Natronosporangium hydrolyticum: one gene and its partner. The protein of the gene in region 1 interacts with the protein of each later gene in a pairwise test. Links are inferred from orthologs where the notes say so. Each region holds a gene or a part of one and is shown on either strand. Other genes may lie near its edges.

What was found.
Region 2: the proteins of JQS43_RS04250 (region 1) and rlmB interact in binary tests that used the Escherichia coli proteins (3 or more experiments, as listed by UniProt). The link is inferred for Natronosporangium hydrolyticum from one-to-one orthologs.

The regions. Positions count from the first base shown.
Region 1 is NZ_CP070499.1:913,064-924,544, forward strand. The notes cover bases 1-2,949. They hold JQS43_RS04250 (NAD(P)H-hydrate dehydratase), read left to right. Parts: upstream 1-717; coding sequence 718-2,181; downstream 2,182-2,949. Other genes in these bases: glmS (glutamine--fructose-6-phosphate transaminase (isomerizing)), read left to right, coding at 1-266; JQS43_RS04245 (holo-ACP synthase), read left to right, coding at 326-721; alr (alanine racemase), read left to right, coding at 2,240-2,949. In the rest of the region: more of alr, read left to right, coding at 2,950-3,355; JQS43_RS04260 (alpha/beta fold hydrolase), read left to right, coding at 3,345-4,478; tRNA (adenosine(37)-N6)-threonylcarbamoyltransferase complex ATPase subunit type 1 TsaE, read left to right, coding at 4,475-5,005; tRNA (adenosine(37)-N6)-threonylcarbamoyltransferase complex dimerization subunit type 1 TsaB, read left to right, coding at 4,986-5,660; rimI (ribosomal protein S18-alanine N-acetyltransferase), read left to right, coding at 5,746-6,195; tRNA (adenosine(37)-N6)-threonylcarbamoyltransferase complex transferase subunit TsaD, read left to right, coding at 6,188-7,237; JQS43_RS04285 (hypothetical protein), read left to right, coding at 7,270-7,521; JQS43_RS04290 (hypothetical protein), read right to left, coding at 7,502-7,954; ybaK (Cys-tRNA(Pro) deacylase), read right to left, coding at 8,116-8,601; JQS43_RS04300 (class I SAM-dependent methyltransferase), read right to left, coding at 8,606-9,805; JQS43_RS04305 (hypothetical protein), read right to left, coding at 9,825-10,640; JQS43_RS04310 (DUF1918 domain-containing protein), read right to left, coding at 10,697-10,894; co-chaperone GroES, read left to right, coding at 11,201-11,481. UniProt on the Escherichia coli protein: Bifunctional enzyme that catalyzes the epimerization of the S- and R-forms of NAD(P)HX and the dehydration of the S-form of NAD(P)HX at the expense of ADP, which is converted to AMP.
Region 2 is NZ_CP070499.1:5,166,376-5,177,689, reverse strand. The notes cover bases 5,616-8,397. They hold rlmB (23S rRNA (guanosine(2251)-2'-O)-methyltransferase RlmB), read left to right. Parts: upstream 5,616-6,354; coding sequence 6,355-7,440; downstream 7,441-8,397. Other genes in these bases: JQS43_RS23375 (PQQ-like beta-propeller repeat protein), read left to right, coding at 7,501-8,397; cysS (cysteine--tRNA ligase), read left to right, coding at 5,616-6,314. In the rest of the region: JQS43_RS23420 (ABC transporter ATP-binding protein), read right to left, coding at 1-477; JQS43_RS23415 (hypothetical protein), read right to left, coding at 487-1,209; JQS43_RS23410 (hypothetical protein), read right to left, coding at 1,206-1,874; JQS43_RS23405 (ATP-binding cassette domain-containing protein), read right to left, coding at 1,934-2,839; JQS43_RS23400 (GntR family transcriptional regulator), read right to left, coding at 2,836-3,198; JQS43_RS23395 (phosphoribosyltransferase), read right to left, coding at 3,316-3,942; JQS43_RS23390 (hypothetical protein), read left to right, coding at 4,064-4,870; more of cysS, read left to right, coding at 4,902-5,615; more of JQS43_RS23375, read left to right, coding at 8,398-8,961; JQS43_RS23370 (ABC transporter ATP-binding protein), read right to left, coding at 9,037-10,122; JQS43_RS23365 (hypothetical protein), read left to right, coding at 10,685-11,026; JQS43_RS23355 (DUF4032 domain-containing protein), read right to left, coding at 11,267-11,314. UniProt on the Escherichia coli protein: Specifically methylates the ribose of guanosine 2251 in 23S rRNA.

The DNA of each region.
Region 1 (11,481 bases):
GTCGGGGGGTGCTCCACGACAAGATGGTCTCGAATCTGCAGGAGATCCGGGCCCGGGGCGCCCGCACCATTGTGATCGCCGAGGAGGGCGACGAGGCGGTCACGCCGTACGCCGATCATCTGGTCCGGGTGCCGGTGACGCCGACCTTGTTGGCACCACTGGTGGCCACGGTGCCGCTGCAGGTCTTCGCCTGTGAGATCGCCGCCGCCCGCGGGCACGACGTGGACCAGCCGCGCAACCTGGCCAAGTCGGTGACGGTCGAGTAGCCAACCGGCGGCGCGGCGCGGCTCGGCCGGCGGATCTTCGGCGCCGGTAGGGTGGCGGCGTGATCGTCGGGATCGGGATCGATGTGGTGCTTGTGGAGCGGTTCGCCGACGCGGTTGCCCGGACCCCGCTGTTGGCCGAGCGGCTCTTCACCGAGGGTGAGCGACTCACCGACTCCGGCAATCCGCGGTCGCCGGAGTCGTTGGCGGCTCGGTTCGCGGCCAAGGAGGCGGTGGCGAAGGCGTTGGGCGCGCCCGCCGGGATGCGATGGCACGACTGCGAGATCGTCGCCGACCCGGACGGCCGACCGTGGCTGACCGTCTCCGGCACGGTCGCCGCGGTCGCCACCGAGCGGGGGGTAAAGCGGTGGCACCTATCGTTGTCGCACGATGGCGGGATCGCTTCGGCGGTCGTGGTGGCTGAGGGGAGCGTCGGAATGGGAGGCGATGCGAGTTGAGGCATGCCTGGCGGGTGTCCGATGTCCGTACGGCGGAGCAGGCGCTGATGGCGACCGTGCCGCCGGGGGCGTTGATGCAGCGCGCCGCGGCCGGCCTGGCGCGGCGCTGCGCGTGGCTGCTTGAGCAACGGTACGGGCGTTGTTACGGCGCCCGAGTGCTGCTGCTGGTCGGTTCGGGGGACAACGGTGGCGACGCGCTATACGCCGGGGCGCGGCTGCGCCGCCGCGGCGCCAGCGTCTCCGCGCTGCTACTGACCCCGGACCGGGCCCACCGGGGCGGGCTCGCGGCGCTGCGCGCCGCCGGTGGGCGGGTGGTGACCGAGCTGCCCGACGCGCTGGAGCTGGTGTTGGACGGGATTACCGGGATCGGTGCGACCGGCGGGCTCCGGCCGGCCGCAGCCCAGCTGGCGGCCCGGCTGCCGGAGCTGCGCGCCGCCGACGGGGGCGCCCCGCCGGTGGTTGCGGTGGATGTCCCGAGCGGTGTCGCGGTCGACACCGGCGATGTGCCGGGGGTGGCGTTGCCGGCCGACCTGACCGTCACCTTTGGATGTCTCAAACCGGCGCTGGTGGTGGGCCCGGCCGCACCGCTCGCGGGGCGGGTGGAGCTCGTCGATATCGGGCTCGACCCGTATCTGCGCAGCGGTCCGGCGGTCTCGGTGCCGGAGCTGCCCGACATCGCCGCCTGGTGGCCCCGGCCTGGGCCCCGAGCCTCGAAGTACACCCGCGGCGTGGTCGGGGTGGCGACCGGTTCGGCCGGCTACCCCGGCGCGGCGCTGCTCTCGGTCGCCGGGGCGCTCGCCGGGCCGGCCGGGATGGTCCGGTACGCCGGGTCGGCGGCGTCGCAGGTGGTGACCGCCTACCCGGCGGTGGTGGTGGCGGAGAGCGTCGCTGCCGCTGGCCGGGTGCAGGCGTGGGCGTGCGGCTCCGGGCTCGGCCAGGGCCACGCCGCGGCGGCCGTGCTGCGCAGCGTGTTGGCCGCGCCGGTGCCGGTGGTACTCGACGCGGACGCGCTGAACCTACTGGTGGACGGTTCGTTCGCGGGTGCGTTGCGGGAGCGGCGGGCGCCGCTGGTGCTCACCCCACACGACGGAGAGTTCAGCCGGCTGGCGGGGCGTGATCCGGGTCCGGATCGGGTGGAGGCGGCGTTGCAGCTGGCGGCGCGGACCAACGCCACGGTGCTACTCAAGGGCGATCGGACGGTGGTCGCGACGCCGGCCGGGGCCGCGTACGTGAATTCGACCGGAACCCCGGCGCTCGCTAGCGCCGGCACCGGCGACGTGCTCTGTGGTCTGCTGGGGGCGTTGCTCGCAGGCGGGGTGCCGCCCGCGGAGGCGGCGATCAGCGCGGCTTATCTGCACGGCTGGGCCGGGCGCCGAGCGGAGCGGGCCGGGCCGGTCACCGCCATGGCGGTCGCTGCCGCACTGCCGACGCCGGATTCGATCCTGCAGGGCACCGGCTGATCCGCCGCCGATCATGAACCCAGGGCAGATGGTCGGCCCGCCAAAGTAAGGTAGGGGTATGTGGCAGGCCGAGGTCAGGGTGGACCTGGCGGCGATCCGGCACAACGTCCGGCGACTGCGGGAAGCAGCGCCGGGCGCTGAGCTGATGGCCGTGGTGAAGGCGGATGGCTACGGGCACGGCATGGTGCCGGTGGCCCGGGCGGCGCTCGCCGCTGGCGCGACCTGGCTGGGCGTCTGCACCGTCGACGAGGCGCTGCGGCTGCGGCAGGCCGGCATCACCGCGCCGGTGCTCGCCTGGTTGCTGGCGCCGGGTGCCCCAGCGGCCGCGGCGATCGCGGCCGAGGTTCACGTAAGTGCCGCGAGCGCTGCCCAACTTGAGGAGTTCGCGGCGGCGGCGCGGGAGGCTGGCCGGCCGGCCCAGGTGCATCTGAAGCTCGACACCGGCCTGGCCCGCGGCGGCGCGACCCCGGTCGAGTGGCCAGCGTTGCTGGAGGCGGCCGGGAAGGCGCAGGCCGGCGGCGAGGTCGAGGTGGTCGGGGTGTGGAGCCATCTGATCCACCCGGGTGGGCTGCACCCGGACACCGACCATCAGATCGCCGAGTTCCGGCACGGGTTGGCGAGCGCCGAGCGGTTCGGCATCCGGCCGCGGTTGCGGCACCTCGCCAACAGCGCCGGCGTCCTCACCCGCTCGGACACCCACTTCGAGCTGGTCCGGGCGGGGATCGCGCTCTACGGCCTCTCGCCGGTGGCGGGCGAAGATTTCGGCCTGCGGCCGGCGATGACCGCCCGGGGCCGGGTGATGCTGACCAAACGGGTCCCGGCCGGGCAGGGCGTCTCCTACGGCCACACCTACCGCACCGAGCGGGAGTCCACCCTGGCGGTGGTGCCGCTCGGCTACGGCGACGGGGTGCCCAGGGCCGCCTCCAGCGCCGGGCCGGTGCAGTTGGCGGGGCGACGCCGCGCCATCGCTGGGCGGGTGTGCATGGATCAGTTCATGATCGACTGCGGCGACGATCCGGTGGCAGCCGGTGATGTGGCAGTCTTGTTCGGTCCGGGCGACGGCGGGGAACCCACCGCCGACGACTGGGCAGAGACAGTGGGCACGATCAACTACGAGATTGTGACCAGGTTCGGTGGATCCCGGGTCCCCAGGGTGTACGACCATGACGAATGAGCGACAGATTCCGAGACCGCGCCGGGCCCGTCGGGCCGGGCTGGTAGGCGCCGCCGTCGGCCTGACCGCCGCTGGCGTGGCGATCGGGCTCGCCGCCGGGCGGGCGATCGGCCGGCGGCCGGGCGAGCACGACGACCCGTACGCCACCGAGGAGTTCGGGCAGGCCGCCTATGACGAGGTGGTGACGGTCCAGACCACCGACGGGGTGGAGATCTACGCGGAGGTGGTGGACCGGCTCGACGGCATCGAGCTGGACGCCGACTTCGCGGAGAAGGTGGCGCCCCGCGCCGAGTCGGAGGGGGAGCCAACCCTCGTCTTCGTCCACGGCTTCTGCCTCAACATGGGGGTCTTCCACTTCCAGCGCAAGGAGCTAACCCAGCGCGGCGACTGGCGGGCGGTCTACTACGACCAGCCCGGCCACGGCCGCTCCGGTCGGCTCGCGGCCGGCGAGTATGAGCTGGTGCAGCTCGCCGAGGCGCTGAAGGTGTTGCTGGACGAGGTGGCGCCGGATGAGCCGGTGGTGCTGGTCGGCCACTCCATGGGCGGCATGACGATCATGGCTTTCGCGGAGCGCTACCCGGAGCTGTTCGCCGAGCGGGTCGCCGGGGTGGTCCTGATCGCCACCTCGGCCGGGCGGTTGGAGGCGACCGCGACCGCCATGCCGGAGCTGCTCTCCCGGGCGAGTCGGCCGCTGCTGCCGCTGGTCAACGGCGCCACCCGGATGACCGGCGGGGTGATCGACCGCGCTCGCCGGGCATCGAAACAGCTGGCGTGGCTGCTCACCCAGCGGTATGGGTTCGGCGCGCCGTCGCCGAGCCGGGCGTTGGTCTCCTACGTCGCGCGGATGAACGACAAGACCTCCACCGAGACGGTGGCCCGGTATGTGCGGACGCTCTACACCCACTCCCGGTACCCGACCCTGGAAGCGTTGCGGGACAAACCCGTGTTGCTGATCTGCGGCGACCTCGACGAGATCACCCCGATGGGCCACTCGGAGGAGATCAAAGCGCGGCTGCCCGAGGCTGAACTGGTGCTGGTGCCCGACAGTGGCCACATGGTGCTACTGGAGCACCACGAGGTGGTCACCGAGGCGTTGCTGGAGTTCCTGGAGAAGCTCGCGTGACCGCTGCGCACCAGACCGCCGCGTACCAGCTGGCGTCGGTCTCCGCGACCCGGCAGTTCGGGCGGGCGCTGGCAGCCGCTCTGCGCCCCGGTGACCTGGTGGTGCTCACCGGGCCGCTCGGCGCCGGCAAGACCGTGCTCGCGCAGGGGCTCGGCGAAGGGCTGGGGGTGGTCGGCCCGATCACCTCCCCGACATTCGTGATCGCCCGGGTGCACCGGCCCGACCCGGCCGCCGGCGGTACGACGCCGTTGGTGCACGTCGACGCGTACCGGTTGGGCATTGACGTGGACCCGCGGGTCGCCGTGGACGATCTGGATCTGGACGCGACCGCCGAGGAGTCGGTCACCGTGGTCGAGTGGGGTGAGGGTGTGGTGGAGCAGCTAGCCCCGGCCCACCTGCGAGTGCGGATCGACCGGCGGGAGGACGACATCCGGACGGTGACGCTCACCGGCGGCGGGGACTGGCCGGAGCGGCTGGTCGAACTGCCTGCCCCGGTAGAGTGCGACCGTGCTGGTTCTGGCGATTGACACCGCGACCGCGGCCACCTCGGTCGCGGTGGTGCGGCTCGTTGACGGCGAGGCGGCGGCTGAGCCGGTGCGGCGGCGACACGTCGATCCTCGCGGCCACGGCGAGCACCTGGCGCCGCTGGTGCGGGCGGCGCTGGCCGAGGCCGGCGGCCGGCCGGCGGACCTGACCGCGATCGTGGCGGGCACCGGCCCAGGCCCCTACACCGGCCTCCGGGTGGGGTTGGCCACCGCCGCGGCGATGGGGCAGGCGCTCAGCCTCCCGACCTACGACGTCTGCTCGTTGGATGGCCTCGGCGCGATTTTGCCCGGCAACGGGCTGGTCGCCACCGACGCTCGGCGGCGAGAGATCTACTGGGCGATCTACACGGACCGGACCCGGGTGGCCGGGCCAGGCGTGGCCAGGCCGGAGGACCTGCTGCCGACCATCGCCGCCCACGGCGTCGGCCAGGGGTACGGCGAGGGGGCGCTGCGCTATCGGGCGGCGCTCGGCGTGCCGGTCGCCGCTGAACCGGTCTATCCGGATCCGGTGGCGCTGGTCGAGGTGGCGGCGGCGCGGATCGTCGCCGGCGCGGAGGGTGAATCGTTGACCCCGAGGTATCTTCGGCGCCCGGACGCGGCCGAGCCGGGCACCCCGAAGCCGGTGACGCCCGGGTGAGACTCGGGCACGCGGGAACGGGGCACCCGGACACGGGCACGCGGGAACGGGCACGCGGACAGGGGGCCACGCGGGAGTGGGGCGGATGGCGCAGACGATCCGGGTCGAGCGGATGCGGTCGACCGACATCGACGAGTTGCTGCCGATCGAGCAGGAGCTGTTCGGTGCCGAGCGGTGGACGGCCGGGATGTTCCGCAGTGAACTTGAGCAGGACCACTATTATCTGGTCGCCCGGGATGCGGCGGGGGTGGTGCTCGGCTATGCCGGGCTGGCGGTGATGGCGCCCGAGGAGGCATGGGTGAACAACCTGGCGGTGCGCCGCGCGGCGCAGCGGCAAGGGATCGGGGAGAGACTGTTGACGGCGTTGCTGGATGAAGCTACCCGGCGGGGCGCGACCCGGGTGTTGCTGGAGGTTGCGGTGGACAACGCGGCCGCGCAGCAGCTCTACGAACGGCACGGGTTCGCCGCGATCGCGGTCCGCCGCGGCTACTACCAGCCGAGCAACACCGACGCGCTGGTGATGGCTCGTGAGTGAGTCGGAGCCGCTGGTCCTGGGGATCGAGACCTCGTGCGACGAGACCGGGGTGGGGATCGTCCGGGGCCACACGCTGCTCGCCGACGCGCTGGCTTCCAGCGTGGCCGAGCACGCCCGCTACGGCGGCGTGGTGCCCGAGGTGGCGAGCCGGGCGCACGTCGCCGCGCTGGTGCCGACCATGCAGCGGGCGCTGGCCGAGGCCGGGGTGCGGCTGGCCGATGTGGACGCGATCGCGGTGACCGCCGGCCCCGGGCTGGCGGGCGCCCTGCTGGTGGGGGTGGCCGGGGCGAAGGGGTATGCGCTCGCCGCGGAGAAGCCGCTGTTCGGGGTGAACCATCTCACCGCGCACGTGGCGGTGGATACGCTGCAGCACGGCCCATTGCCGGAGCCGGCGATCGCGCTGCTGGTCTCCGGCGGCCACTCGTCGCTGCTGCTCGTCGACGACCTGGCCGGCCGGGTCCGGCCGTTGGGCGCCACCATCGACGACGCGGCGGGGGAGGCGTTCGACAAGGTGGCGCGGCTGCTCGGGCTGCCGTTCCCAGGCGGGCCGCCGATCGACCGGGCGGCCCGGGAGGGTGACCCCGAGGCGATCGCGTTCCCGCGCGGCCTGACCGCCCCGAAAGACCTCGCCGAGCATCCGTACGACTTCTCGTTCTCCGGGTTGAAGACCGCGGTGGCGCGCTGGGTGGAGGCCCGGCAGCGAGCGGGCGAGCCGGTGCCGATGGGCGATGTCGCCGCGAGCTTCCAGGAGGCGGTCGCCGACGTGCTGACCCGGAAAGCGGTGGCGGCCTGTCAGGCGCATGGAGTCTCGACGCTGGTGATCGGGGGCGGGGTGGCGGCGAACTCGCGGCTGCGGCTGCTCGCCGAACACCGGTGCGCGCGGGCGGGGTTGACGCTACGGGTGCCCCGCCCGGCGCTGTGCACCGACAACGGGGCGATGGTGGCCGCGCTCGGTTCACACCTGGTGGCCGCTGGCGCCGAGCCAAGCCGGCTGGACCTACCGGCGGATTCGGCGTTGCCGGTGAGCACCGTCCGAGTCTGACGTTTCTCGAGGAGCAGGGAGTGTCCGAGCCGGTGATTGTCCGGATGTGGGAAGTACGCGGGTACCCAGACCGGGTGCCGGAGCTGGTCGATTGGGTGTGCTCGACGGCGCTGTCGGCGGTGGAGCACGATCCCCGGTACGCCGGCAGCGAGGTCTACTCGTCGACCGATCGGGTGGTGGTGATCTCGCACTGGCGCGGTGAGCCGGAGCCGTTGCCGGAGCCGCCGAGCGAGCTGGTCGCGCGGCCGGCGCACGAGTGGGACTTCACTCCGGTCGACCGCTGAAGTCCCGCTCGGGGATGCTGCGGCGGAAGTACTCGTCGGAGGATGGGTAGACGTAGAGCGCCCAGAGCACGAAGAGCCCGATGATCACCGCGATGACGGCGTTGTAGAGGTAGCCGCCCGTGTGGTAAACGATCATGAATATCACCGCGGTGACCATCCGGATGCCCTCGACGATGGCGACGAAGAGGCGGGCACCCTGGGCGCCGCTGAGCAGTCCACCGGCGACGACGAAGAGGACCACTGCGACCAGGGCCTCCACGATCCCGGTCCAGACCAGGCCGGCGGTGCCGAGGCCGGTGGCGGACTGCACCCGGTCGTCGCCGGCGAGACCGATCGTCACCAGCGCGACCGCCGCGGCCATGACCGCCTGGATCAGTACGACCACCGCGACGAAGGTGACTACCCCGGGGCGACGGACCGTCAATAACGACATTCATGGCTCCTTCGGCTCATATCGCCCATTCTAGGAACCCGGGCGGCCGATCATGAGCTAGTTCGCCGAGTCGATCATGAGCTCTCTCCCGGCCGATCATGAGCTAGTTGACAGACACGCCGGGCGTGTCGGCTGTCTCGCTCATGATCGGCCGGGGAGGGCTAGCTCATGATCGGCCGGGCGATGGCGGCGACCGTGGCGTCGGTCAGCCGGATCAGATCCGCCGGGCTCAGCGACACCTGCAGACCGCGCCGGCCTCCCGAGACGTAGACGGTGTCGAACTCGGTCACCGAGGCGTCGACCACCGTCGGCAGTCGCCGCTTCTGCCCTAACGGGCTGATGCCGCCGCGGACGTATCCGGTTGCCCGCTCGGCCGCCGCCCGGTCGGCCACCGCCGCCCGCTTGCCGCCGGCCGCCGCCGCCAACGCTTTCAGGTCGAGTTCGCCGCTGACCGGCACCACCGCTACGGTCAGCACCCCGTCGACCGTGGCCACCAGGGTTTTGCAGACCCGTTCGAGGGCCACCCCCAGCGCCGCCGCGACCGACCGGCCGTACTCTGCGCCGACCGGCACCTCGTAGGGGTGCTGCCCGTGTGGTGTCCGCTGTCGCCGCAGCAGCGCGACCGCCGGAGTGTTCGCCGAGCCCACCCGCTCAGCGTAGGGGGCGGCAGATGAGGGCGGTGTGGGCGTCCGCGACCCGGGTCAGCACCACGGTCGCCGCGCCGGTGCCCCGCAGTCGCAGCTCCCGGCGTACCTGGTCAGGTACGAGCGCGGTACCGCGCTTCATGATCTCCACCTGGCCGATGTCGGCCTCGCGCAGCGCGGTCCGGAGTCGCTTGAGTGAGAACGGCAACACTTGGTGCACCTCCAGCCCGCGCGCGTACGGCGTCTCGACCGGCTGGTCGGTGTAGACGTAGCCGATCTGGTCGTCGGCGAGCGTGCCGTCGACCGTCGCCGCGAACTCGGCGACCAGGTGGGTACGGAGCACCGCCGGATCGGGGTCGTAGAGGTACCGGCGGACCGGCCCGACCGGGGCGTCGTGCGCGCCGTCGCCGGTGAGCTCGCCCCGCGGCGTGCCGTCCGGCGCCAGCAGCGTGGCGCGGCGGGGCACGACCGCCAGCGGGCCGCACCACACGGTCGCCTCCACCAGATCGCCGCCGACCGAGACCCATTCGGCCTCCGCCGCCGCCGGCAGCAACGCGTGGTCGATCCCAGGGGCGAGTTTGAGCACGGTCCGGGGGACCAGGTCCGGCAGCGTCGCCACGAAGCTCCACGGCGGCGAGTAGGCGGCCGGATCGAAGGTACGCCGGCCGGTGCCGGCCCGGCGGCGGGCCGGATCGCAGAAGACCGCGTCGGCGGTGGCCAGTTCGGCCGTGACCGCCGGTGACTCCGCCGTGGTGCAGCGGACGGTGACCCGGTCGGCGAGCCCGAGGGCGGCGGCGTTGGCCTCGGCCACCGCCGCGGTGAGCGGGTCCGCGTCGACCGCTACCACGTCGATCCCGGCCGCGGCGGCGGCCAGGCTGTCCGCGCCGATGCCGCAGCCCAGGTCGACCAGTCGCCGGACCCCGGCCGCGGCGAGCCGGTGCGCTCGGCGTCGCGCCACGACCGCGCGGGTCGACTGTTCCAGCCCGGTCTGGGTGAAGTACAGCTCGGCGGCGGCCGGACCCCATTTCGCCGCCGCCCGGCGGCGGAGCCGGGCCTGGGTCAGCGCCGCGGCGGCGAGGTCGGCGGCGATGCCGTGCCGGCGGAGCGTGGCGGCGGCGGCGAGCGGGTCGTCACCGGCGCTCGCGGCCGTCGCCAGCGCGGCCTGCCCGGCGGGGGTCCGCAGGGTCGCCAACTGGTCCGGGGTCATGATCGGCGGTCGGGCGGCGTCAGGTGCGGTCGGGCTCGGCGGCCCGGAGCGCCGCCGCCTCGCCGAGCAGCGAGGGGTTGACCGAGACGGTGACCACGACCGGCGTCGGGTCCGCGTCGGGTGACCGGTCGGGGCCGGGCGATGGGTCGGAGCCGGGTGATCGGTCCGCCTCGTCGTCGGTGGCCGCCGGGTCGAAGTCGATCACGACGGTGGTGAAGGCGTTGGTGGATTCGGCGAGGCGGTAGCTGGGGTCGCCGACCGGTGGCAAGTCCCCGAAGGTGGTGGCGACCGCGTCAGCGCCCAGCGCCTGCATCCGGGCCTGGTTGCCGGCCTGCCAGGCTTCGACGTACGCGGCCACGTACGCCAGCGGCTCGTCCGGGAACGCGATCGGGTCGAACCCACCGCCGGTCACCGCCTGGGCGTCGCCGAGCTGCTCCGCCTCGACCGTGAGCCACAGCTGGTCGCCGTCGAGGTTGTAGAAGGCGCACTCGGTGGTAGCCGCGGGCTCGTCCGGTGCGCAGTCGATCAGCCGCCAGCCGCGCTGCGGCGGCCCGGGCAGCTCCAACAGCTCCTGCTGGACATTGTTGGTGGCGAGCTCGCCCAGGCGGTAAAGGTCCGGCGCTGCCCAGGCGGCGACCGTGAGTTCGGCGTACTCCTGGGCCTCGGCCGGATAGTGCGGGTCGTCGGTGACCAGGTCGACCGGGGACGGGCTGGGGGTGGCAGCGGTGGTGGCGGTGGCGTCGCCGGAGCCGTCGCCGGTGCAGCCAGCGGCGATGAGCAGCAGGACCGCTCCGACGCCGAGTCCGCGTTGCCCGTGGCCCGTCCTCGCCGCCACCGCGGCACCTCCTGTCTGTCTAGGTCATCCGACGGCCGTCGGATGACCTTTCGGGGTCAGCGGACCCGACCCTCGGCGGTCTCGACCACGCTGTCCGGGCCGGGGAAGACCAATGATTCCCGACCGTCCGGGAACCGGACCCAGTACGGCGGGGCGCCGCCTTTGCCCCGGACTTCGATGATCTCCGCGACCTTGTCCGCGTTGCCTACCTTATTGCCGTGCACGTGCAGTCGGTCGCCGACACTAGCCTGCATTCCGATCGCCTCCGCATGGGTCTGGTGTGGTGGGCGTGCACGTCGGTGAACCGTGGTCACCAGGGTGCCTCATCCCAGCATGCCAAACGTCGGGGCGCCGTGGCACCGGACCGGATCGACCGGCGGCAGAAAACCCATGGATATTGTGGCGTGGCGTACTGGCACTCGCCTTGACGGAGTGCCAAGTCGGGGCATAATCTGCGGTTAGCACTCGCGGTACGCGGGTGCTAAACCCGGCGGTGCCGGCACCCGCGACGACGGGACCGACGGGAGACCGTAACGCCATTTCAGATACCCCAGGAGGGTATGCCCGTGACTACCGCGACGAAGGTTGCGATCAAGCCGCTCGAGGACCGGATTCTGGTCCAGGCGAATGAGGCGGAGACCACTACCGCGTCGGGCATCGTGATTCCCGACACCGCCAAGGAGAAGCCGCAGGAGGGCACCGTCCTCGCTGTGGGCCCGGGCCGGGTCGACGACTCCGGCAAGCGGATCCCGCTCGACGTCAATGTCGGGGACACGGTCCTGTACTCCAAGTACGGCGGTACCGAGGTCAAGTACAGCGGCGAGGAGTACCTCGTCCTGTC
Region 2 (11,314 bases), 4.3 Mb from region 1 along the record:
GCCGGTGGTCAGCTCGTCCAGGATGGCGATCCGGGGGTTGCCGACCAGCGCTAGCGCGATCGACAACCGCTGCTGCTGGCCGCCGGAGAGGTGGGCGAAGCGGGTGTGTTGCTTGTCGGCCAGCCCTAGCAGGTCGAGCAGCTCGCGCCAGTCCGCCGGCTGGTCGTAGTAGGACGCGTAGAGGTCCAGCGCCTCCCACACCTTCAGCTTCTCCGGTAGTTGGCTGCGCTGCAGCTGTACGCCGAGCTCGGGGCGCAGCGCCGCCGGATCACGCTGCGGGTCGATGCCGAGGATCTCCAGCTTCCCGCCGTCCGGCCGGCGTAGGCCAGCGAGACATTCCACAGTGGTGGTCTTGCCGGCGCCGTTGCGGCCCAGGATTCCGAAGATCTCTCCTTCGTCGACGCTGAACGATACGTCGGCGACCGCAACGGTGTCCCCGTAACGTTTGCGCAACTCGGTGACCTCGATGACGGGCATGACAGCTCCTTACTTGATCGGTGCGCGGCGGTTGGTCAGGTAGGCGGCGGCCAGCCCGGCGAGCATCACCGCGGCGGCGATGCTCACGGCGGCGAGGGGGTGGGCCGTGCTCACCCAGCCCGGCGAGTCCTCATCGACCGGGCCCCGCCAGCCGGCGGCGATCGCCGCCAGTCCTAACGGGCCCGGCGCGAAGGTCAGCGGCAGCGCGACGGTGCCCCAGCGCGGGCCCAGCCGGAGGTAGCCCGCCGCCACCAGCCACCCCGCGACGATGAACGCCGCGAAGATCAGGAAGTACTCGGTGAAGACCAGATGGAGTTCGCCGACGTTGGCGTAGAGGTGGGAGCCGTCGATCCGGTGCGGCAGGCCAGCGACTCGGTGCGCCGTCCACTCGACGACCAGCCCGACCCACACCGCTGCGGACATGCCGGCGGCGATCAGCAGCGCCGCGCGGCCCGCCGCGAGCGCACTGTGGTGCCGGGAGACGCCATGGGCGACGAGCACGGGGATCGCGGCTCCGATGAAGATCCCGGCGGGGAAGCCGGTCCACTGGGCAACCCAGTGGACCGAGGCCCAGACACTGTGCTCGGGTTTGCCCCAGATCGCGATTCCTACTGTGATGACGGCGTAGCCGAGGCTGAGTACCGCGAAGACGGCGGCCACCCAGGGCACGGTCAACCGGAGCAGATGCCGGGTGGCGGCCCCGGTCGGGTTGGGAAACGGTACGCGGCTCACGCTGGCCTCCTGGGACGGATCGGGACCCGGCGGGCCAGTAGCCAGAGCCCGAGTCCGGCGGCGGCGAGCGTGGCCAGGCTCAGCCCGACCGCGGTAGCCAGCTGGGGGGAGGGCAGCTCGCCACCGGCCGGTCCCCGTAGGAGTAGAGCCAGGTCGTTGGCGCTGAAGAGCACCCCCACCACGAGGATCGGCGCTACCGTCAGCGGCAGCGCGAGCGTGCCCCGCCCGCCGCCGAACCGGTAGTAGCCGACCCCCACCAGGTAACCCGCGACCAGGAACGCGGCTGTGAGCAGGGCGTACTGGGTCATCACCAGGTGCAGCTCGGTGACGCTGTCGAATAGGTGGTCGCCGCGGAGCCGGTGTTCCTGGCCGCGTCCGGTGAGGATCGCGTGCTCGACCAGATAGCCGGCGGCGATCACCAGTGCGAGGAGCACCGAGATGGCGCCACCGCCGATTCCGAGGGCCTGGAGCACCCGGCGTCGGGTGACGCCGAAGCCGATATAGGTCGGGAAGACCGTGGCAGTGGTCAGGACGCCGAAGACGAAGAAGAACCAGTGCAGCGGGCCGGCGGCCTGCTCCCAGACGCTGGTCCCGGACTCGTCGCCGCCGGCCGCGGTCACGAACGCGCCGAGCGTGACCGCTACGACCAGCACCAACGATGCCATCCAAAGCACCCAGCGGTACGACCGCAGCAGCATCGTTAGGACCGCCCGGGTACGCGGGTTCACGGGGCTTCTCCGGTGTCTTGTGTCGCCGTGGACCTGGTGGTGAGGTGGACGATGAGGTCCTGCAGCGGTACGGGTTCCAGCGTGAGCCCGTCGCGTTCGGCGCGCTGCCGTCGCTCGTCGTCGAACTGCCCGTAGACGGTCGCCGAGCTGGTGCCGCCCAGCCGGCGCTGGTTGAGCACGGTCAGCCCGGCGGTGACCGCCTCGACCTGCGCGGTCGGGCCGGTGACCGACACCCCGCGGGCACGCACCGCGTCCACATCGTCGTGCAGCAGTAGTCGACCGCGGTCGATCAGCACGACCTCCTCGAAGAGGGCGCCGAACTCCTCCACCAGGTGGGTGGAGAGGATGATGGTGCGCGGGTGTGCGACGTAGTCGCTGAGCAACTCTTCGTAGAAGGCGTACCGGGAGGTCGGGTCCATGCCCAGGTACGACTCGTCGAAGATGGTCAGCGGGGCCCGGCTGGCCAGGCCGAGCACGCAGGCCAGGGCGGATCGTTGGCCGCGCGAGAGCTGCCCAGGGGAGCGCTTCAGGGGTAGTTCGAAGCGGTCGATCAGCCGGTGGGCGTACCCGTCGTCCCAGTAGGGCCGCAGCGCTCGGGCCATGTTGAGGACGGTCTGGATTTTTTCGGTCTCGAACACGTCGCCGCCCTCCCGAATCAGGCAGATCTGCCGGGTGAGGCGCTCGTTCTCGAACGGGTCCTCGCCATCGACGCGGGCCGTGCCGCCGGTGGGTCGGCGGAACGCCGCGAGCACCGAGAGCAGGCTGGTCTTGCCGGATCCGTTGCGTCCGACCAGGCCGTAGATCTTGCCGGGGTCGAGCCGGACGGTGAGGGCATCGAGCGCGACCGTGTCCCCGTACCGGAGGGTCAGCTCGTCGGTCTCGATGCCGAGGCCGGTGGTCATGGGGTCTCCTGTTGCTGCTGGAGGTGGGAGATGACGTCGCTCAGCGGGATGCCGAGCAGGTTGGCCTGGGTGACCATGGGGGCGACGACGTCGCTGAAGAACCGTTCCCGGCGTTGGGTACGGAGTCGTTGCCGGGCGTCCGGGCTGACGAACATGCCGAGGCCGCGGCGTTTGTGGACGATTCCCTCCTCCACGAGGATGTGAAAGCCCTTCGCGGCCGTGGCCGGGTTGATCCGGTAGAAGGCCGCGTACTGGTTGGTGGACATCACCTGGTCGCCCTCCTGCAGCGCGCCGCTGAGGATGTCTTCTTTGATCCGCTCGGCAATCTGTTGGTAGATCGGACTCCGGTCGTCGAACACGCTCCTACCGGTCCCTTAGTCCGTCGGTTCATTAGTCATGTAACGAACCATAGCGCCAGTGCGGCCAGTCGGCAACCCCGCTTGGGTGAGCGAACCCTCAGATCGGCAGCGCCGTGCTCAGATCAGCAGTGCAGTGACCTCGGCATCGCTGGTCTGATCGAAGGTGTCGTAGAACCGGCTCACGGCACCGAAGTTCGGCGGCGCCAGCGGGCAGACGATCTCGTCCGCGGCCTGCCGCAGCCGATCCAGCGCCTCCGGCGCGGCTACCGGCGCCGCCAACACCACCCGCTCGGCTCCGAGCGCCCGCGCCACCGTCACCGCGGCCAGGGCGGTCGCGCCCGTCGCCAGGCCGTCATCCACCACGATCGCCACCCGGCCAGACAACGCCAACGGCCCCCGACCGCTGCGGTAGCGCTCCTCCCGGCGGGATCGCTCCGCCTCCTCCTGGTGCTGCACGGTGGTGATCTCCTCGGCGGTCAGCTGGGCGGCGATCTCCTCGTTGCGCACCAGCACGCCGCCCGGTCCGATCGCGCCGAAGGCCAGCTCCGGCGCGCCCGGCACCCCCAACTTCCGCACCACCAGCACATCCAACGGCGCCGCCAACTGGTCGGCGACCGCCGCCGCCACCGGTACGCCACCGCGCACCAGTCCGAGCACGATCACATCGTCCCGGTCGGCGTACTCGGGCAGATGCGCCGCCAGCACCGCGCCCGCGGCCGCTCGGTCCGGATAGGTCGTGGCCACCTATCCAGTCATACGCCTTCGGTGCCCCGCCGCCCAGCGAATCACGTCGACTTCGCCCGACCGGTTACCGGCCACGGAGCGGTCACTAGCGTGGCGCCGACAGTGGTGGGAAAATCCCAGCATGAACGGATCAGGCTCGGCATCGCCGGAAGTGCTCGAATGGGCGGCTGCGTCGACCACCCGGCCGGGCTGGTGGCACCGCCTCGATCCCCGGATAGCGCAGCTCGTCAGCTGCCTGGGCCTCGCCGCGCTGGCCGGGGCGCTGATCGTCGAATGGCAGGTCGTCGAGCTCGCCACCGTCAACCGGTTCGACGTCGAGGTGTCGGCCGCGGAGACCCGGCTGGCCGGACTCGGTGCCTGGGGGACCGGGTTCATCGTCGGGGTGCTGTTGCTGCTCGGGGCGGTCGGAGCGGCCCTGTACGGGCCGCCGGTGACCCGCGCGGTGAGCCGGGCGGCCGGCCTAGCGGTCGGGGCCGGCACCCTGGTGGTGCTGCTCGGGGCGGTGGTCGAGCTGCGCGAGTCGGCGCCGCAACAGATGGGCTTCCCGCTCTTCACCGGGCTGCCGGCGGAGGAGCTTGAGGTAACCGTGGGCCTGGGCGTCTACGCTGGCTTCGCCGCGGTGCTGCTGCTGGTGTTGGCGCTGGCGTTGGTCCGGCCGGGGGTCACCGCAGCCACCCCGTTCCCGCACGCCGCACCCGGCGAGCTGCGGCCGGAGCCAGCGATGGCCACCGAGCCGCCCGCCACTGGCGACGCGTTCCCCGGCAACGAGTTCCCCGCCAATGGGTTCGCCGACCCCGACTTCGCAGTCGACGGGCAGCGCTCTCCGGCGGCGGGTTATCACGGCGCTCCGGCGGATGGACCGAGCGACCTGACGGTCGGCCCATCCGAGCCGTTCGCCGGCCCAGCGGATGGGCGCGAGTGGCGTTAGCCGCCTCACCACCGGCCGATACCCTTTAGGGATGACCGTGCGCCTGTACGACACCGCCACCCGGCAGGTGGCCGACCTGGTCCCCAAAACCCCCGGTCAGGTCGGCATCTACCTGTGTGGTCTTACGGTGCAGTCGGCGCCGCACATCGGTCACCTACGCTCCGGTGTCACCTACGACGTGCTGCGCCGTTGGCTCCAGCACCGGGAGTTCGGGGTCACCTTCGTCCGCAACATCACCGACATCGACGACAAAGTGCTGATCAACGCCGCCGCTGCCGGCGTCCCGTTCTGGTCGCTGGCGTACGCCAACGAGCAGGTCCTCGCCGCCGCGTACCGCAGCCTCAACGTGCTGCCGCCGACCTACGAGCCGCGCGCCACCGGGCACATCCCCGAGATCCACCAGTTGATCGAGGAGCTGCTGGCGGCGGGCCACGCGTACCAGGCCGCCGACGGGTCCGGCGATGTCTACTTCGATGTCGCCACCTACCCGGAGTATGGGCAGCTCTCCGGGCAGCGGCCGGCCGATATGCAGCCAGCCGCCGACGGCGACCCCCGCGGCAAGCGGGATCCCCGCGACTTCGCACTCTGGAAAGGCGGCAAGCCCGACGAGCCGGTGGAGGCCTGCTGGGCGAGTCCCTGGGGGCTGGGCCGGCCGGGCTGGCACATCGAGTGCTCGGCGATGGCCCGCCGTTACCTCGGCGCCGAGTTCGACATCCATGGCGGCGGTATCGACCTGATCTTCCCGCACCACGAAAACGAGATCGCCCAGTCCCGCGCGGCCGGTCTGCCGTTCGCCCGCAATTGGGTCCACCATGGATTGCTCAATCTCGGGGAAGCCAAGATGAGCAAGTCCGAGGGCAACGTGCTCGACCTGGCCGCGGTGGCGGCGCTCGGCGTACGCCCGGTGGAGCTGCGCTACTACCTTGCCTCGCCGCACTACCGGTCCCGGATGGACTACTCCGACGAGGCGCTCACCGAGGCCGCGGTCGCCTACCGGCGGCTGGAAGGGTTCGTCCAGCGGGCGACCGAACGGGTCGGGCAGGTGGCGCCGGGGCCGGTCGGGGCCGAGTTCGCCGCCGCCATGGACGAGGACCTCAACACCCCGCAGGCGCTCGCCAGCGTGCATGAGCTCCTCAAGGAAGGCAACACCGCGTACGCGGACGGCGACGACGACCGGCTGCGGGCGGCGCTGGCCGGCATCCGCGCCATGCTCGCCGTGCTGGGCGTGGACCCGCACGACCCGGCCTGGCGGGCCGCGGGCCGCGACGACCAGCTCCGCGGCGTGGTCGACGAACTGGTCGCGTTAGCCCTACAGCAGCGCGAGGCGGCCCGGGGCCGGAAGGACTACGCCGCCGCCGACGCGGTGCGGGACCAGCTGAAGCAGGCCGGAGTCGTGGTGGAGGACACTCCGCACGGCCCCCGGTGGACGATCAACGGCCAGTGACGACGGCCGTCACCTGGCCGACAAAAGGAGTGGAACCAGCATGCCCCGCGATCCGCAACCACGAAGCAAGCGCACACAGCCGAAGCCGCCGCAGTCAGCCGGCAGCGGCATCAAGCGACGCGCCAGCCTCAAGGGGAAAGGTCGCACCCTGCCGGCCGAAGAGCGACCATGGCACAAGGCGTACTCCGGACCGGAGCCGCTACCCGCCCGGACCGCCCGGAGCCAGGAGAAGGACCGGAAGAAGGCGGCAGAGCGGGCCGCCAAGCTCGGCCGCAGCGCACCCGGCAGCGGCGGCGGTAGCGGTAGCGGCAGCGGTGGCCGGAGCCCGGTCAAGGCCAAGCCCCGCGGCCAGGCCGGCAGCGGCAAGGACGGCAGCGAGCTGCTGGTCGGGCGGAACCCGGTGGTGGAGGCGCTGCGCGCCCACGTCCCCGCCACCGCGCTCTACCTGGCGGTCGGCATCGACGTAGACGACCGGGTGCACGAGAGCATCCGCACCGCCGCCGACCGTGGCCTGGCGGTCATGGAGGTCGGCCGCGGCGAGTTGGACCGGCTTACCGGTGGGGTGCTGCACCAGGGCATCGGCCTGCAGGTGCCGCCCTACGCGTACCTGCCGTTCGAGGACGTGCTGGCGGCGGCGGTGGAGCACCAGCAGGCGCCGCTGCTGGTGGCGCTGGACGGGGTGACCGACCCCCGCAACCTCGGGGCGGTGATCCGCTCCGCCGCGGCGTTCGGCGCCCACGGGCTGTTCCTGCCGCAGCGTCGAGCCGCCGGGATGACCGCGACCGCCTGGCGGACCAGCGCTGGCGCGGCGGCCCGGCTGCCGGTGGCCCGGGTCACGAACCTCACCCGGTCGCTGAAAGCGTGTCAGGAGGCCGGCTTGGTGGTGGTCGGGCTCGACGCGGACGCACCGACCAACCTCTACGACCTGGAGGCGGCGGTAGACCCGCTGGTGGTGGTGGTCGGCTCCGAAGGGCGAGGGCTGTCCCGGCTGGTCGGCAACACCTGCGACCTGCGGGTCAATGTGCCGATGTCGGCCGATGTCGAGTCGCTGAACGCCAGTGTGGCGGCGGCGGTGACGCTTGCGGAGGTCGCGCGCCGTCGACGGGTGGATGCACGCGGGTCGTAGGATCGCACCCGTCGGCCCACCTCGACCGCGGGCCCACCCCCGACAACCGGAGCCCTCGCCATGACCGAGTACCACCAGAGTTCCACCCCGCCCGCCGGCATGCAGACCGCGGCTTACGACGCGTGGCAGCCGACTCACACCACGCAATTGGTGGGGCCGCCGCGCCGGCGGATTCCGGGCTGGATCCTGGCGGTGGCGGTCGCCACCGCGGTCGCCTCGGTGCTCGCCTTCGTGACCGTGCTGGTGTGGCCGGGCAGCTCCCGGCACACGGTCGCCGGGCCGCTGGCGTTCCACGGGTTCGCGTCGGTCGGCGGGCTGACCTTCGACGAGCGTTCCCGCACCACGATGACCGCGGTCCACCACGATCAGGCGTACGTGGCCTGGGAGCAGGGCGGCGATCTGCAGGTCCGGGCGCTCGACATCGCCACCGGCGCGGAGCGGTGGAGCGCGACGGTCACCGGCGCGCCGCGGTGGCACCGGCTGATCGCCAGTCCACACGCGCTGCTGGTGCTCGCCGACGAGCCCAGCGCGAGCGCGCCCCGACCGCTGTACGCGCTCGACCCGGACGGGGGTGCCCAACTGTGGGAGACCCAGGTCCACGGCAACGACCGGTTCATCTTCACCGAGGGCAGCCTCGGGCTGCTGGACCGCGAGGGCGAGCGGCTACGCGGCATCGACTGGCATAGCGGCGACGACCGATGGCAGGTGGAAGCGCCCGGCCCGGCGTACGCCACCGGAGTGAACACACCCGCCAGCTTGGCGCAGCCGACCAGCCCGACCGGGGTCAGCCTCAGCCCGGACAGCGACGACAACCGGATCGTGCTGGTCACCGGCGACCGGTCGGTGCGGGTGGTGGAGACCCGCGACGGCGGCACGATCGCAGATCGGGCCAACGTCGCCGACGCCGACAACGACCTCCTGCTCGCCTACGAGAACCGGCTCTTCGTCGCCCAGGGGCTGCAGAACGGGTACCGGGTCGAGTCGTACGATCTGGACAATTTCTCCGGCTCGGCGCAGGTCATCTATACCGCGAGCGACCCGGAGCGGCAGGTCGAGGCGTTGGAGCCCTGCGGCGAGGAGCGGGTGTGCGTGCTCGACCAGGTCCGCTTCGATGACGAGACCACCGCGGCGGCGGCGCTCGACGCGGTCGACGGCGGCGAGGTGTGGCGCACCGACGTCCCCGGCGGGCAGTACGCGATCCCAGTGGGCGAGTGGCTGTTGGTCAACGGTCAGCTCGACGGCGGACCGGAGGTGACGGTGCTGAGCGACGCTGGCGACGTCCGTGTCGGCCCGGAGCCCGGCAGCGGGGTCCGGGCGAACGACGGCAACCTGCTGATGTTCGCGGCCGACCCGCGGCAGAGCGACGCCGAGGTGCAGGCGGCCGGGCTGGCCGTCGGCACCGCCGCCCCGGAGGATCTGGGCCGCCTACCGGCGGTCGACCCGGCCACCTGCAACTGGAGCGACCGGTTCGTCATCTGCACGAGTCAGGACAGCGCCAGCATCTGGCGGTTCGCCGAGTAAAGCTGCGCCGATCATGAGCTTAAGGGCCGACACGCTCGGCGTGTCGGCCCTTAGAGCTCATGATCGGCGCGGGTGTTACAGCCGCTCGCCGGTGACCGAGTGGAACAAGTGGTGCTCGCTGGAGGGCTTCAGGTAGACCGTGTCGCCCATCGTCGGCATGTCCTTGCGGTCGATCGTCGCGACGAACCGCTCCGACTCGCCATCCAGGTCGGCGTGACCGTAGACGTTCGCGGTGGCGCCGATGTCCTCGACCAGCTCCACCACAATCCCGAGACCGCCCTCGGACGGGCCGACCAGCTTGGTGTCCTCCGGCCGGAAACCGATCGTCACCCTGCCGTCGCCGCCCTCCTGGGCCGCCGCCACCTGCTCGCGGGTCATCGGTACGGTGACCTTATCCAGCACCGCGCCACCGTCGGTGAGCGGGACGGTCTTGATGTTCATCGCCGGCGAGCCGATGAACCCGGCGACGAAGACGTTGCCGGGGGTGTCGTAGAGCACCCGGGGGGTGTCGCACTGCTGCAGCACCCCGCCGAGCAGCAACGCCACCCGGTGCCCCATGGTCATGGCCTCGATCTGGTCGTGGGTGACGTAGACCGTGGTGGTCCCCAGCTTCGCCTGCAGGGTGGCGATCTGCGACCGGGTCTGCACCCGCAGCTTGGCGTCGAGGTTGGAGAGCGGCTCGTCCATGAGGAACACCTGCGGCTCCCGGACGATCGCCCGCCCCATCGCGACCCGCTGCCGCTGACCACCGGAGAGCGCCTTCGGCTTCCGGCCGAGGAACTCTTCCAGCTGGAGCAGCTGAGCCGCCTCGCGCACCCGACGGTCGATCTCCGACTTCGGGGTGCGGCGCAGCTTCAGCGCGAACGCCATGTTGTCGTAGACCGACATGTGGGGGTAGAGGGCGTAGTTCTGGAAGACCATCGCGATGTCGCGCGCCTTGGGGGGCAGGTGCGTCACCTCGCGGTCATCGATGTAGATCGAGCCCTGGTCGACATCCTCAAGGCCGGCGAGCATCCGCAGGCTGGTCGACTTACCACAACCGGAGGGGCCGACCAGCACCAGAAACTCGCCGTCGCCGATCTCGAGGTTGAGCTTGTCGACCGCCGGTTTCTCAGTGCCCGGGTAGATCCGGGAGGCGTCGCTGAACGTGACCGTAGCCATCGGGGGCCATCCTTTCCACCGGCAGGAACGTGCCGGACGATCCGAGTAGAAAGAACCGGCGCGCTCACGGGCGAGCACGCCGGTGCAAGTGACGGTAAACATATTCGGTTCCCCGCCCGTTGCCAACCCCCACCCGTACGGTTTCCAGAAAGTTGCGGCCGACCCGGCCCGTCTGAGGCGCCTGCCGTGATCGAAGGTTCGAATCGCCCATCCGGCCGATGTCTGGGGCATAAGCGGCGGGCTTAGAATGGTGGCGTCGGGTGATCAGGGCATCACGTAAAGATCATCGACATTCGCTCGGGAAGACTGTGGCAACCCAGTACGACGGGAGGCTCTGCCAGGTGTCACGTCCACGGCATCCTGACAAAGAGCTGGAACTGATCCTCAAGGAGGCCGAGGATAAGGGATGGCGGGTTGGTCGAGGTAACAAGTACTACAAGATGTACTGCCCTTGCGCTGATCAACACACCAAGACTGTGAAGATTACCCCTCGTTCCGGCTACCTTAGGAACCTGTTGGGCCAGCTACGTCGCGCGACCTGCTGGGAGAAGATGGAGGGGCGATGACCACCTACTACTTCGTGATGGACCTGGAGTTCGCCACCGACGGACCAGACTCGCCCGACGACTTTGATGCCTTCGCTGACCGGGTGCTGGACGCGCTGGGGGAACTCGAAGAGGCTGACTCGGGCATCGTTGACCCGGACGTAACGGCCAGTCTGACGAAGCGGACCTTGTCGGTCCTGATGGGTGTGGTGGCCGACTCTCGCGACGATGCTCGGCGGTTGTTCGCAGCAAACGTCCGAACCGCGCTCCACGTCGCAGGCTGTGGCACCCCCGGGTGGCCGAACGTTCCGGGGCAGTTGCCGGCACCTTACGAACCGGACTACGCGCCTGCTAGTTGAGCCGCAGGACGCCTGCGGCGAGCAACGTCCGCTGGCGGCTGAGCTGATCCGCCACCCGCAACACGGCGGCTAGGGCTCGGGCCTGGTGGTGGAGCCGACGAGGGGACTCGAACCCCTAACCTGCGGCTTACAAGGCAGCTGCTCTGCCAATTGAGCTACGTCGGCGCGGTGCGGCACGTCTGCCACACCGGTAGCGATGCTACCGGTCCAGCCCGCCCTCGCAGGTCGGGGCCCGCCCCGCTAGTCGTCGGTGAGCTCCTCGGAGGGGAGCACGGCCTGCTCATCCGG